DNA from 2 places in the Rhizobium sp. NZLR1 genome. Region 1 is predicted to be linked to the other one. Evidence: predicted binding sites of a transcription regulator. Region 1 holds the regulator's gene; the other holds the start of a gene.

Region 1 (5,807 bases):
GCAACGGACTCCGGCTAAGAAAACCAGGCCCGAAAAATTAAAAATGCCGCCTTGCGGCGGCCAGCGGTACTATTTCCTTTTCGCGCTGCAATGTCAACAAAACTGCGCCCTTAGCGCATGCAGCAAGGTTGTACAGCGGTGTTTTCGACCTTCAACAGGCTTTATTGCAGAAATGACACGCTGGGGCAGCAAGTTGGGGAAAACTCCGAATTCGATTCATCCGGATTCATGCGACTCTTGTCACGGAGTCACGCTCACACTAGGTTAAAGTTCAATTACTAGACTGCATGCGGCGGAACTAGTCACCAAAATTGATCAAGCGTTTCTTGTTTCGGAGCTTCCGAGGCAACGGTGAGGGATTCTGCCATCACCAACGCAGAAGGTGGAGACAGGGCATGAACTGGACAGACGAGCGGGTCGAGAAACTCAAGAAGCTTTGGGCCGAAGGACTGAGCGCCAGCCAGATCGCGGCGCAACTTGGCGGTGTCAGCAGAAACGCTGTAATCGGCAAGGTGCACCGCCTGAGCCTTCCGGGCCGCGCCAAGGCCGGCGGCACGGCCGCCACGGCCCGAACGCCGAAACGCAATACATCGGCGCCGCGCGCGCCGAACTTCGCCTCTCGGATCACCACCCGCACCGTTACCCGCCAGCAGGGCGCAACGATGCTGAAGGAAGAGATCGAGATCGAAACGGTCGAGGAAATGGAATACGTGCCGAAAGGCAACGTGGTCGTGCCGATCTCCCGCCGCCTCGGCCTGACGGAACTGACCGAACGCACTTGCAAGTGGCCGGTCGGCGATCCGCTGAAGGATGACTTCCACTTCTGCGGCTGCGAGTCCCCCGACAATTCACCCTATTGCGGCTATCACCAGAAACTCGCCTACCAGCCCGTCAACGAACGCCGCCGGGCGGCAGCGCGGGCGAGCTGAACGGGTGACATTGTCGACATGCAAAAACGGGCTGGAAGGCCCGTTTTTTTATGTGAGTACGTTGGGTGTGGCTGCCCCTTGTATCTGCACGTTAGAGATTTTGTGCGATGGAAGCGATTGAGCCTCTGGCCGGGTGGCCACCCGGCCAGAGGCGTGACGAAGTCGCCCGTTCCCCCTCTGGTTACAACCGTGGATGAGCCTGGGATCTTCGTCATCGTCACGTACGACCGAATAGTCGCTTGGTTCCAATCGCACGCACAAGGCAGGTTACCGTGAACAGAGTTATATGTGGAGTGGATGTTTCGAAGGACTGGCTGGATGCGTCTATCCGCCCGTCCGGGACGTTTGAGCGTTTCAGCAATGACGCCACCGGCATCGGCGCGCTGGCCGATCTTTGCCGGGCCGAGAATGTCGAGCTCGTCGTCATGGAGGCTTCCGGCGGTTACGAGCGGACGGCCTTCCTGTTGTTGTGGGAGATGGGGATCGCCTGCGCCTTGGCTAATCCGCGCCATGTGCGCCGGTTTGCCGAAGCCATGGGCTTTCTGGAAAAGACCGACCGCATCGATGCGGCGATGATCGCCCATTATGCCGAAACCAAGCGGCTGGCTGCCCTGCCGCCGCCGAAAGCCGCGCAGATGCGGCTGTCGGCGCTGATGGCGCGGCTGTCCCAGGTCACGAGTGACCTGACCGTCCAGAGGCAGCGCCGCAGTGCGGCCCGCGATCATCAGAGCGTGGCAAGCCTCAACGAGGTGATCGCGCTTCTGGTGCGCCAGAGCCGCACCCTCGAAGGCGAGATTGCCTCGATGATCGATGACGATCCGCTCTGGGCCTGCCTCAACCAGGCCTTTCGCTCGATCAAGGGCGTGGCCAACCGTACCGTTGCCCGGCTGATGGCCGAATTGCCTGAGATCGGCCGGATCTCCAACAAGGCGATCGCCAAGCTGGCCGGCCTTGCGCCGATTGCCAACGACAGCGGCAAACGCAGCGGACATCGGCCGGTGCGCGGCGGGCGCTCCGGACCACGCGCCATTCTGTTCCTGGTTGGCGCCATCGCAGCCCGACACAATCCGCATCTGGCGGCATTCCAGCAAAGGTTGCAAAGCCAGGGCAAACCGAAAATGGTCATCCGCATCGCGCTCGCCCGAAAACTCCTGGTCATTCTCAATGCAAAAGCACGAGATGCGCGAAGAGAATTCGAACATGCAACTTGACAGCCCAGATAGTCGCTCATCCGCCTGCCGGCACCGACCGGGGTCGAGACGAGTGGCTCGACCCCGGTCGGGTTAGGGTGAGGGGCAGAGCTTGCTCGACTTTATCGGAAACCCCTCAGGCTTCCATCGAATAGCCGGCGCCGCGGACGGTGCGGATGACGTCTTGCATGTTGGAGAAGTTCAGCGCCTTGCGCAGGCGGCCGACATGGACGTCGACGGTGCGTTCGTCGACATAGATATCGTGGCCCCAGACGCCGTCGAGGAGCTGCGAGCGGGAGAAGACTCGGCTCGGCGACGACATCAGGAATTCCAGCAGGCGGAATTCGGTGGGGCCGAGGCGGACTTCGCGGCTTTTGCGATGGACGCGATGGGTTTCGCGGTCGAGTTCGATATCGCCGCATTTCAGCACCGTCGACAGCACCTCGGGACGGGCGCGGCGTAGCATCGCCTTGACGCGGGCAACGAGCTCCGGGGTCGAGAACGGCTTGACGACGTAATCGTCGGCCCCGGTCGACAGTCCGCGGACGCGCTCGCTCTCTTCGCCGCGCGCCGTCAGCATGATGATCGGCAGACGTTCGGTTTCCGGCCGCATGCGCAGGCGCCGGCAGAGTTCGATGCCGGAGACGCCGGGCAGCATCCAATCGAGGATGAGCAGGTCGGGCGTGCGCTCCTGAAGCCTGATTTCGGCTTCGTCGCCACGAAGGATAGTATCGACCTCGAAGCCTTCCGCTTCGAGATTGTAGCGAAGAAGCACGCTCAAGGCTTCCTCGTCTTCAACAACTGCAACTCTCGGGATCATGCCTGTCGGTCTCCTCGCGCATGTTCCTTAAACCGGGGTGATTTAAGCAATGCATCCTGCGCAAATTCAGAAAGGTGGCTGCGACCTCTTTGCGCGCCCGGATGGGCGCGCACGCAACGGCTAGTATGGGCTTTATTCCGTGACCGCGCCGACGGTGTTGGCGCTGTCGTCTTTCGGACGGTCACCTTCCGGCTGTGCGCCGGTCGCCATGTAATAGATCGTCTCGGCGATGTTGGTGGCGTGGTCGCCGATGCGCTCGATGTTCTTGGCGCAGAAGAGCAGATGCGTGCAGCTGGTGATGTTGCGCGGATCTTCCATCATGTAGGTCAGCAGCTCGCGGAACAACGAGGTGTACATCGCGTCGATCTCGTTGTCGCGTTCACGGATCGCATTGGCCTTGTCGGCAGAGCGCGTCGTGTAGACGTCGAGCACTTCCTTGAGCTGGACGAGCGCCAGCTCGGACAGATGCTCGAGACCGCGGGCGAGCTTGCGCGGAACGCCGGTGCTCTGCACGGCGATGACGCGCTTGGCGGTGTTCTTGCCGAGGTCGCCGACGCGTTCGAGATCGGCGGCGATGCGGATCGAACCCATGATTTCGCGCAGGTCCGAGGCCATCGGTTGACGGCGGGCGATGGTAACGATCGCCTTGTCGCCGATTTCTCGCTCGGCGTGATCGAGGATCACATCGTCGGAGATGACCTTCTGCGCCAGCGCGGTATCGCCGTTGACGAGCGCCCGGACGGCCTCGCTGACCATCTGCTCGGCCAGGCCGCCCATTTCGGAAATCCGCCTGGACAGGAACTTCAGATCATCATCATAGGCAGAAAAAATATGTGTCGATGCCATGGGGCTTTATCCTCGAATAACGGGAAGGCTTGGTGTCGCCAAAATCAACCGAAGCGACCCATGATGTAGTCCTGGGTGCGCGGATCGTCGGGATTGGTGAACATCTTGTCGGTGTCGTTCTCCTCGACGAGATTGCCGAGGTGGAACATGGCGGTGCGCTGCGAGACGCGCGCGGCCTGCTGCATGGAGTGGGTGACGATGACGATCGTGTAGTTCTCGCGCAGTTCGTGGATCAGTTCCTCGACCTTGGCGGTGGCGATCGGGTCGAGCGCCGAGCAGGGCTCGTCCATCAGGATGACTTCAGGGCTGACGGCGACGGCGCGGGCAATGCAGAGGCGCTGCTGCTGACCGCCGGACAGGCCGGTGCCGGATTCATGCACGCGGTCCTTGACCTCGTTCCAGAGGCCGGCGCGCTGCAGGCTGGTCTCGACGATCTGGTCGAGATCGGCCTTCGACTTGGCAAGGCCATGGATGCGCGGGCCGTAGGAGACGTTTTCATAGATCGTCTTCGGGAACGGGTTCGGCTTCTGGAAGACCATGCCGACGCGGGCGCGAAGTTCGACGACGTCGATATCGGGATCATAGATATCGTCGGTATCAAGCGTGATCTTGCCGGTGACCCGGCAGCCGTCGATCGTGTCGTTCATGCGGTTTAGGCTCCGCAGGAAGGTCGACTTGCCGCAGCCGGACGGGCCGATCAGCGCGGTTACGGTGTTTTCGCGGATGTTCAGGTTCACATCGAAAAGCGCGCGCTTCTCGCCATAGTAAACCGAGACATCCTTGCCGATCATCTTATAAGGGACGTTGCTCATCTTCTGATCCAGCGCTTTTTCAACTGCAGCTTCCGTCAACATGTTCATGATGTGTAACTCCGTTTACCAGCGGCGCTCGAAGCGACGACGCAAGAGGATGGCGCCCATGTTCATGACGATCAGGAACAGGAGCAGGACGATGATGGCACCCGAAGTCCGCTCGACGAAGGCACGTTCGGCCTCGTTGGCCCACATATAGACCTGCACGGGCAGAGCCGTCGAGGGATCGAGCGGCGTCGTCGGCGCGTTGGCGACGAAGGCGACCATGCCGATCAGCAGCAGCGGCGCGGTTTCGCCGAGCGCATGCGCCAGGCCGATGATCGTGCCGGTGAGGATGCCGGGCATGGCGAGCGGCAGAACATGGTGGAACACCATCTGCATCTTCGAGGCGCCGAGGCCGAGGGCTGCGGCGCGGATCGACGGCGGCACGGCGCGCAGTGCGGCGCGCGTCGCAATGATGATCGTCGGCAGGGTCATCAACGTCAGCACCAGGCCGCCAACCAGCGAAGCCGAACGCGGCAGGCCGACGAAGTTGATGAAGACGGAAAGGCCGAGCAGACCGTAGACGATCGAGGGCACGGCGGCGAGGTTGTTGATGTTGACCTCGATCAGATCGGTCAGCTTGTTCTTCGGCGCAAACTCCTCGAGATAGATCGAGGCGGCAACGCCGATCGGCAGAGCGAGCACCAGCACGATCAGCATCAGGTAGAGCGAGCCGATGAGGGCGACGCCAAGGCCTGCGGCCTCCGGACGGCTGGAATTGCCGTTGACGAAGAGGCCGGTGTTGAACTGCTTGTGGAGAGCGCCGCTCGCCTTCAGCTCGTTCATCCAGCCAACCTGCTTGTCGTTGACCTTGCGGTTCTTCTCATCGACCGACAGGTCGATCTGGCCCTTGTTGGCGCTGTCGACATTGGCGTCGGCGAGCACGGTGACATTGACCGTCTTGCCGATGATCGACGGGTCGGCGACGACCATGTCGCGCAGTTGGACCGGCGCACCCTTGGAGAGCATGGCGGATGCATCGCGCACGTCGGGACGGCTTGCGGCATTGACGTTCAGCTGCTTGACGATCGCGTCGCGCAGGAGAACCGGGTAGTTGGCGGCGATCAGCACCGAAGCATCGGTCGCACGCTTATTGCTGGGGTCGATCGTCTTCTCGGAAAATTCGATCGGCAGGGTGATCGCCGTCTGCTGAAAGGCGGTGTAGCCT
Region 2 (5,807 bases), 680 kb from region 1:
AATATCCTGGCGTCGAGGCGCTGAACGTCGCCGTCATGGGCTGCATCGTCAACGGTCCCGGCGAAAGCAAACATGCCGATATCGGCATTTCGCTTCCGGGCACCGGCGAGACGCCAGCGGCGCCCGTCTTCATCGACGGCCGGAAGGCTCTGACGCTGCGTGGCCCCCATATCGCTGCCGATTTCGAGGCGCTTGTCGTCGACTATATCGAGAAGCGTTTCGGTCAGCGGACGGCGGCGGAATGAGCGACCGCAAGTTCGGATGAGCCGGTACTGGTCGCCAATCGTCAGCAAGCTGCAGCCCTACGTCGCGGGGGAGCAGCCCCGTATTCCCGGACTGGTCAAGCTCAACACCAATGAAAATCCCTATGGGCCGTCTCCAACGGCGCTCGAGGCGATCCGGCAAGCTGCGGACGATCGTCTGCGGCTCTATCCGGACCCCGCCGCCACGGAATTGCGCCAAGCGATCGCCGCCGGTCACGGTTTGACGGCGGAAGAAGTCTTCGTCGGCAACGGTTCCGACGAGGTTCTCGCCCACGCGTTTCAGGCGCTGTTGAAACACGAGCGGCCGCTTCTCTATCCAGATGTGACTTACAGCTTCTATCCGACCTATAGCCTGCTATACGGCGTCGAGACGGTCGAAGTGTCTGTCGATGACAGGTTTCAGATCCGGCTGGCAGATTACGACAGGCCGTGCGGTGCGATCATCATCGCCAATCCGAACGCGCCGACCGGCATCGGCCTGCCGCTTGCCGACATAGAGGCGCTTATCGCCGCCCATCCGGATGCGGTCGTCGTGATAGACGAGGCCTATATCGATTTCGGCGGTGACAGCGCTATCCCGCTCATTTGCAAATATCCCAATCTGCTTGTCGTTCAGACCTTGTCCAAATCGCGCTCGCTTGCGGGTCTGCGCGTCGGCTTTGCGCTGGGGCAGCGGGAACTGATCGAGGCGCTGGAGCGCGTCAAGGACAGCTTCAATTCCTATCCGCTCGATCGCCTGGCGCAGGTTGCCGCGACGGCGGCAATCAAGGACGAGGCGTGGTTCGAGACATGCCGAAAGATGCTCATTGCCAGCCGGGACGGTCTCGTCCGGGAACTCGAAGCGCTGGATTTCGAAGTGCTGCCGTCTCAAGCAAATTTCGTTTTTGCAAAGCATGAGAGCCAGTCGGGTGCAGCGCTTCAAGCGGCTCTGCGGGAGCGTGGTGTTCTCGTCCGGCATTTCGCCAAACCGCGTATTTCGGAGTTTCTGCGCATCAGCATCGGCACGGACGAGGAATGCGCGCGCCTGGTTTCGGCTTTCAAGGAAATATTGTCGGCGTGATCCGACGATTCAGCTCTTCCGGTCGGCGATGAAATGCGCGGTGGCGATGAGGGTCGAGGCGCGGGCACCGTAGGGGGCAAGCAGTGTCTCGGCATCGCGGACATGCTGATGGAGTTGGGCTTCGGCCCATTCCATGCCGCGTAGCGCTACAAGCGTTCCCTTGCCGCGGGCTGCATCTTTGCCGGTCGCCTTGCCCATGGTTGCAGTGTCCGAGGTCAGGTCGAGGATGTCGTCAGCCAGTTGGAATGCAAGTCCGATCTTTTCGCCGAAGGCGCGCAGGCGGCGGCGATCTTCCGGCGGGCTGGCCGAGATGAGGGCGCCGGCTTCGCAGGCAAAGCGGATCAGCGCGCCTGTTTTCATCGCCTGCAGGCGGATGATGCCGGCCTCGTCAGGCGCTTGTCTTTCTGCCGCGAGATCGAGCGCCTGGCCACCGGCCATGCCGCCGAGACCGGCGGCGCGAGCAAGAGCCAGTACCAGCGATGCCTTGCTCGTTTCGGGAAGGGCTGTTTCCGGCGTGGCGATAATGTCGAAGGCGTAGGTCAGCAGGCTGTCACCTGCGAGGATCGCGGTGGCTTCGTCGAATTTTTTGTGTACCGTCGGTTTGCCGCGGCGGAGATCATCATCGTCCATGGCCGGCAGGTCGTCATGCACGAGCGAATAGCAGTGAACGCATTCGAGTGCAGCGCCGACGCGAAGCGCCGCCGCGGCGTCACCGCCGAGAAGGGCGGCACTTTCGACGACGAGAAATGGGCGCAGTCGCTTGCCACCGTTCAACACGGCATAATGCATGGCGTCGCGCAGCGTCTCAGGTCTGACGATTTCATCGGAGAGAGGGCTCGGTGACAGCAATGCGTCGAGCAACGCCTCGATCTCGCGGGCGTTGTTCCTCAGCCTCGTTTCGAAAGTGTCCCGGTTCGCGTCCATGGGCGCTGTTTGGCATGAGCGCCCCGGGGCTTGCAACGGAATTGTCGATGGCGCAGCAAGATTTGCCACGCACTCTGGCATAAGCTCCGTACAGGCGCTATGACAACGACAGGGGCGAAATCGGACTGGGGAACATTGGATATAGCGCCGGAGAGAGAGGACAGCGTCGACATGCCGGCTCGTCGGCAATGGTTCGGAGACCGGCGTCTATTGAAACGCATTGTTCTTTCCGTGCTGATCGTGCTGATCCTTCCCTATGCCCTGATCTTTTTCTATCTGCTGCCGTTCATTCACCCGGTCTCGACGTTGATGCTGCGCGATCTCGTGCTGCTGCGCGGTTACGACAGGCAATGGGTGTCGCTTGATGACGTCGCCCCGGCTCTGGTGCAGTCGGTGATGATGTCAGAGGACGGGCAATATTGCTTTCACGGCGGCGTCGACTGGGCGGAAATGCGGATGCTGGTCGAGGATACGCTGAAAGGTCAGGCGACGCGCGGCGGCAGCACCATCCCGATGCAGACGGCTAAGAACCTCTTTCTCTGGAACGGCCGCTCCTTCGTGCGCAAGGCGATGGAGCTTCCGCTCGCTGTCTCCACGGATTTCGTCCTGTCGAAACGGCGGCTGATGGAAATCTATCTGAACATCGCCGAATGGGGTCCCGGCATTTACGGCATCGAGGCTGCGGCCCAGCATCATTTCAAGGTGCCGGCGTCGAAACTGACGCGACGCCAGGCATCGCTGCTTGCCGTTTCATTGCCGAACCCGATCGACCGCAATGCCGGCAAACCAGGACGAGGCCTTCGTCGGCTTGCCGGCGTGATCGAGAGGCGCGCACAGGGCTCGGCCGATTACATCAAGTGCATCTATAGGTGAGATCGGAGCTTATGGTTACAGCGCCGCGCGTCCTTCAGACGCGTACAAGGGCGCTTTAAAGCCTTGAATTGCTGCATAAGATTGTCCTTGAATCGATCACGCTTTAAGGAATTATGCAGGAGAAGGACCAAACGTCATCTGACATTCTTGGTTCTGCCATATGGGCGAATGCAGTCCAACTGGAGCCCCTGAGTCGCCCATGACCATTACGACGCTTTCGCAAGAGCTTCTCTGTTACTCGAAGACACGCAATCCGAACCCGCCTGCGCACCTCGGCAGCCGCTATCGCAAGGTCGGCGGTTTTCTGCCGGAAGCCGGCAATACCATCGTCTGCCATCTCGACACGGGCTCGCAGACGCAGGCGGCGTTGATCGAGGCGCGTGAGAGATATCTGGCGATGCCCGAAGCGTCACAGTTCCTGTTCACGCCGATCTCCAGCCTTCACATGACGCTGTTCGAAGGCATCATCGAGACCAGGCGCCGGCAGGATTGCTGGCCGGGCGATCTCCCTCTCGAGACGCCGATAGACGACATGACGGAACTGCTGGCTGCCAGGCTTGAGGGTTTTTCGATGGCCGAGCCCTTCAAGGTGGAGATCGTCGAAGCTCGCCCGTCGGGCCTGCTCGTCGACGGGGTGACGGAGAACGACCGCAAGGTCATGCGCGCCTGGCGCAACGCGTTTGCTGATCTTCTGGGCTACCGCCAGCCGAACCAGGAGGACTACAAGTTCCACGTGACCTTCGCCTATGCGATCGAACGGCTGGAGGATGAAGCCTTGCCGCGCTGGCAGGCAATGCTCGACGAGGTCGCCGACGATATCCGCCGCAAGGCCCCTGTTTTAGAACTGGCACCGCCGGCATTCTGCGTGTTCGAAGACATGAACCATTTCCACGAATTGCTGATTTTCGATTTCGACGCCTGAACGGGAGAGGCCCATGGCTAGACCGACGCTCTACATCGCCAACAAGAATTATTCCTCCTGGTCGTTCCGACCCTGGATGGCGCTGACGGGCGTCGGCATCGATTTCGAGGAGGTGCTGATCCCTTTCGACGACGCGGGCGGCAATCCGAATATCAAGGCGGTCTCTCCGACCGGGCGCGTGCCGCTTCTGCAGCATGGCGCATTGAAGGTCTGGGAATCGCTGGCGATCATCGAATATGCCGCCGAGCTTTATCCGGACGCCGGTCTTCTGCCCGCGGATCGTGCCCAGCGGGCGCTCGCCCGTTCGGTTTCGATGGAAATGCTCTCAAGCTTCCGGGCTCTGCGCGGCGCCTGCCCGATGAATATCCGCCGGCCGAAGGCCAGGATCGCGCTGCCGGATGGGGTCGAGGCCGACATCAGCCGCATCGAGACGATCTGGCGGGATCTGTTGCAGCAATCCGGCGGGCCGTTTCTCTTCGGCGCGTTCGGGGCCGCGGATGCGATGTTTGCGCCTGTCGTCAACCGGTTCGAGATCTATGACCTGGTCAGCGGGGACGACACGCTGGCCTATATGGCGACCATGAAGGCGCATCCGGCCTGGCGCAAATGGGAAGAGGCAGCCCGCGCCGAGGCTTGGATCGTGCCGGAAGACGAAGTCTGATACGGAATCATCGGCTTCGCAAAAAATACGCATGGGGACTGGTCAAGGCCACCCCTTGCATGTATAAGCGCGCGAAATTCCGAAATCGCGACATGTCCGTTTCGGCCGCCGGTGTGGCCGTGGGAATGTTTTGCCCGCAAGTGGAGTAAGAGAAATGGCTGTACCGAAGAGAAAAACAAGCCCGTCCAAGCGCGGTATGCGCCGTTCGGCAGACGCCCTTAAGGCTCCGACCTACGTCGAAGACAAGAACTCCGGCGAACTGCGCCGCCCGCACCATATCGACCTGAAGACCGGCATGTATCGCGGCCGCCAGGTTCTGACGCCGAAGGAAAGCGCATAATTTCCGATCCGGCTTGTCCGATCGAAGTTGCAAGGCCGGCCTCAAGCCGGCCTTTTGCTTTTCGGCGATATGATATTTGCAATGACTTGCAGTGTGGCAGCGGTTTGCGGCAGTATTCTTCCAGCCCGCTACAGCGCCGTGCGTCTTTTCAGGCGCGCAAAGGACGCTGTAGCACTTTGAATCGACGCAATATGCTTTGCGAAAATCGAATCTGATTTGCGCAAAGCATATTGCGCTGGGAGATTGCCGATGATCGCCGCCATGCCTCTGATGATTATCCCGTTTATTCTCTACAATCTGGCGATGCTGGGCCTGATGGGCGATGGCGGCATTCCGGCCCTGCAGCATGATATCATCGTGCTGTCGATGATCTCGGGCGCGATATGGAGCATGGCGCTCGGCGATCTCATTATCGTCATAGCGCTTGTCGTGCTGTTCTTCGAAATCCTGAAGGCAACCAGAACCGGGCCTGGCAACCTTATCAACCACATGCTGTCGATGCTGGTTTTCATCGCCTTCCTGGTCGAGTTTCTACTCGTCCGGGACGCTGCGACGCAGGTATTCTTCATTTTGATGACGATCGCTTTGATCGATGTGATCGGCGGCTTTGCCGTCTCGATCCGGAGCGCCGGGCGAGATGTTTCTATCGGCTTATAGGTTGTCGAGCTTGTTCTGAAGGGCGCGGAGCTGTTCCTTCAGCTCATCGATATCCTTAGCCTCGGCCTTGCGGCTTTCCTTGGCGGGTGGCGTCATGAAGGGCGAGA

Evidence for each region. Region 1 encodes PhoB, which activates phosphate uptake and scavenging genes when phosphate is short. Its sites were predicted from a motif close to TGTCATNNANCTGTCAT; they were not measured.
Region 2: the regulator PhoB is predicted to act here: its motif matches at 3,253-3,269, upstream of J3O30_RS21865 (DUF1868 domain-containing protein).

Annotation. Positions count from the first base shown of each region.
Region 1 is NZ_CP071632.1:552,846-558,652, reverse strand. Features, by position in the region: gene J3O30_RS02795 (GcrA family cell cycle regulator) at 396-929, shown strand; gene J3O30_RS02790 (IS110 family transposase) at 1,202-2,140, shown strand; gene phoB (phosphate regulon transcriptional regulator PhoB) at 2,256-2,939, opposite strand; gene phoU (phosphate signaling complex protein PhoU) at 3,072-3,785, opposite strand; gene pstB (phosphate ABC transporter ATP-binding protein PstB) at 3,830-4,645, opposite strand; gene pstA (phosphate ABC transporter permease PstA) at 4,661-5,807, opposite strand, start outside.
Region 2 is NZ_CP071632.1:4,454,221-4,460,027, reverse strand. Features, by position in the region: gene ispG (flavodoxin-dependent (E)-4-hydroxy-3-methylbut-2-enyl-diphosphate synthase) at 1-245, shown strand, start outside; gene hisC (histidinol-phosphate transaminase) at 262-1,323, shown strand; gene J3O30_RS21875 (polyprenyl synthetase family protein) at 1,333-2,247, opposite strand; gene mtgA (monofunctional biosynthetic peptidoglycan transglycosylase) at 2,383-3,120, shown strand; gene J3O30_RS21865 (DUF1868 domain-containing protein) at 3,320-4,042, shown strand; gene J3O30_RS21860 (glutathione S-transferase family protein) at 4,056-4,703, shown strand; gene rpmF (50S ribosomal protein L32) at 4,858-5,043, shown strand; gene J3O30_RS21850 (hypothetical protein) at 5,293-5,700, shown strand; gene phaR (polyhydroxyalkanoate synthesis repressor PhaR) at 5,695-5,807, opposite strand, start outside.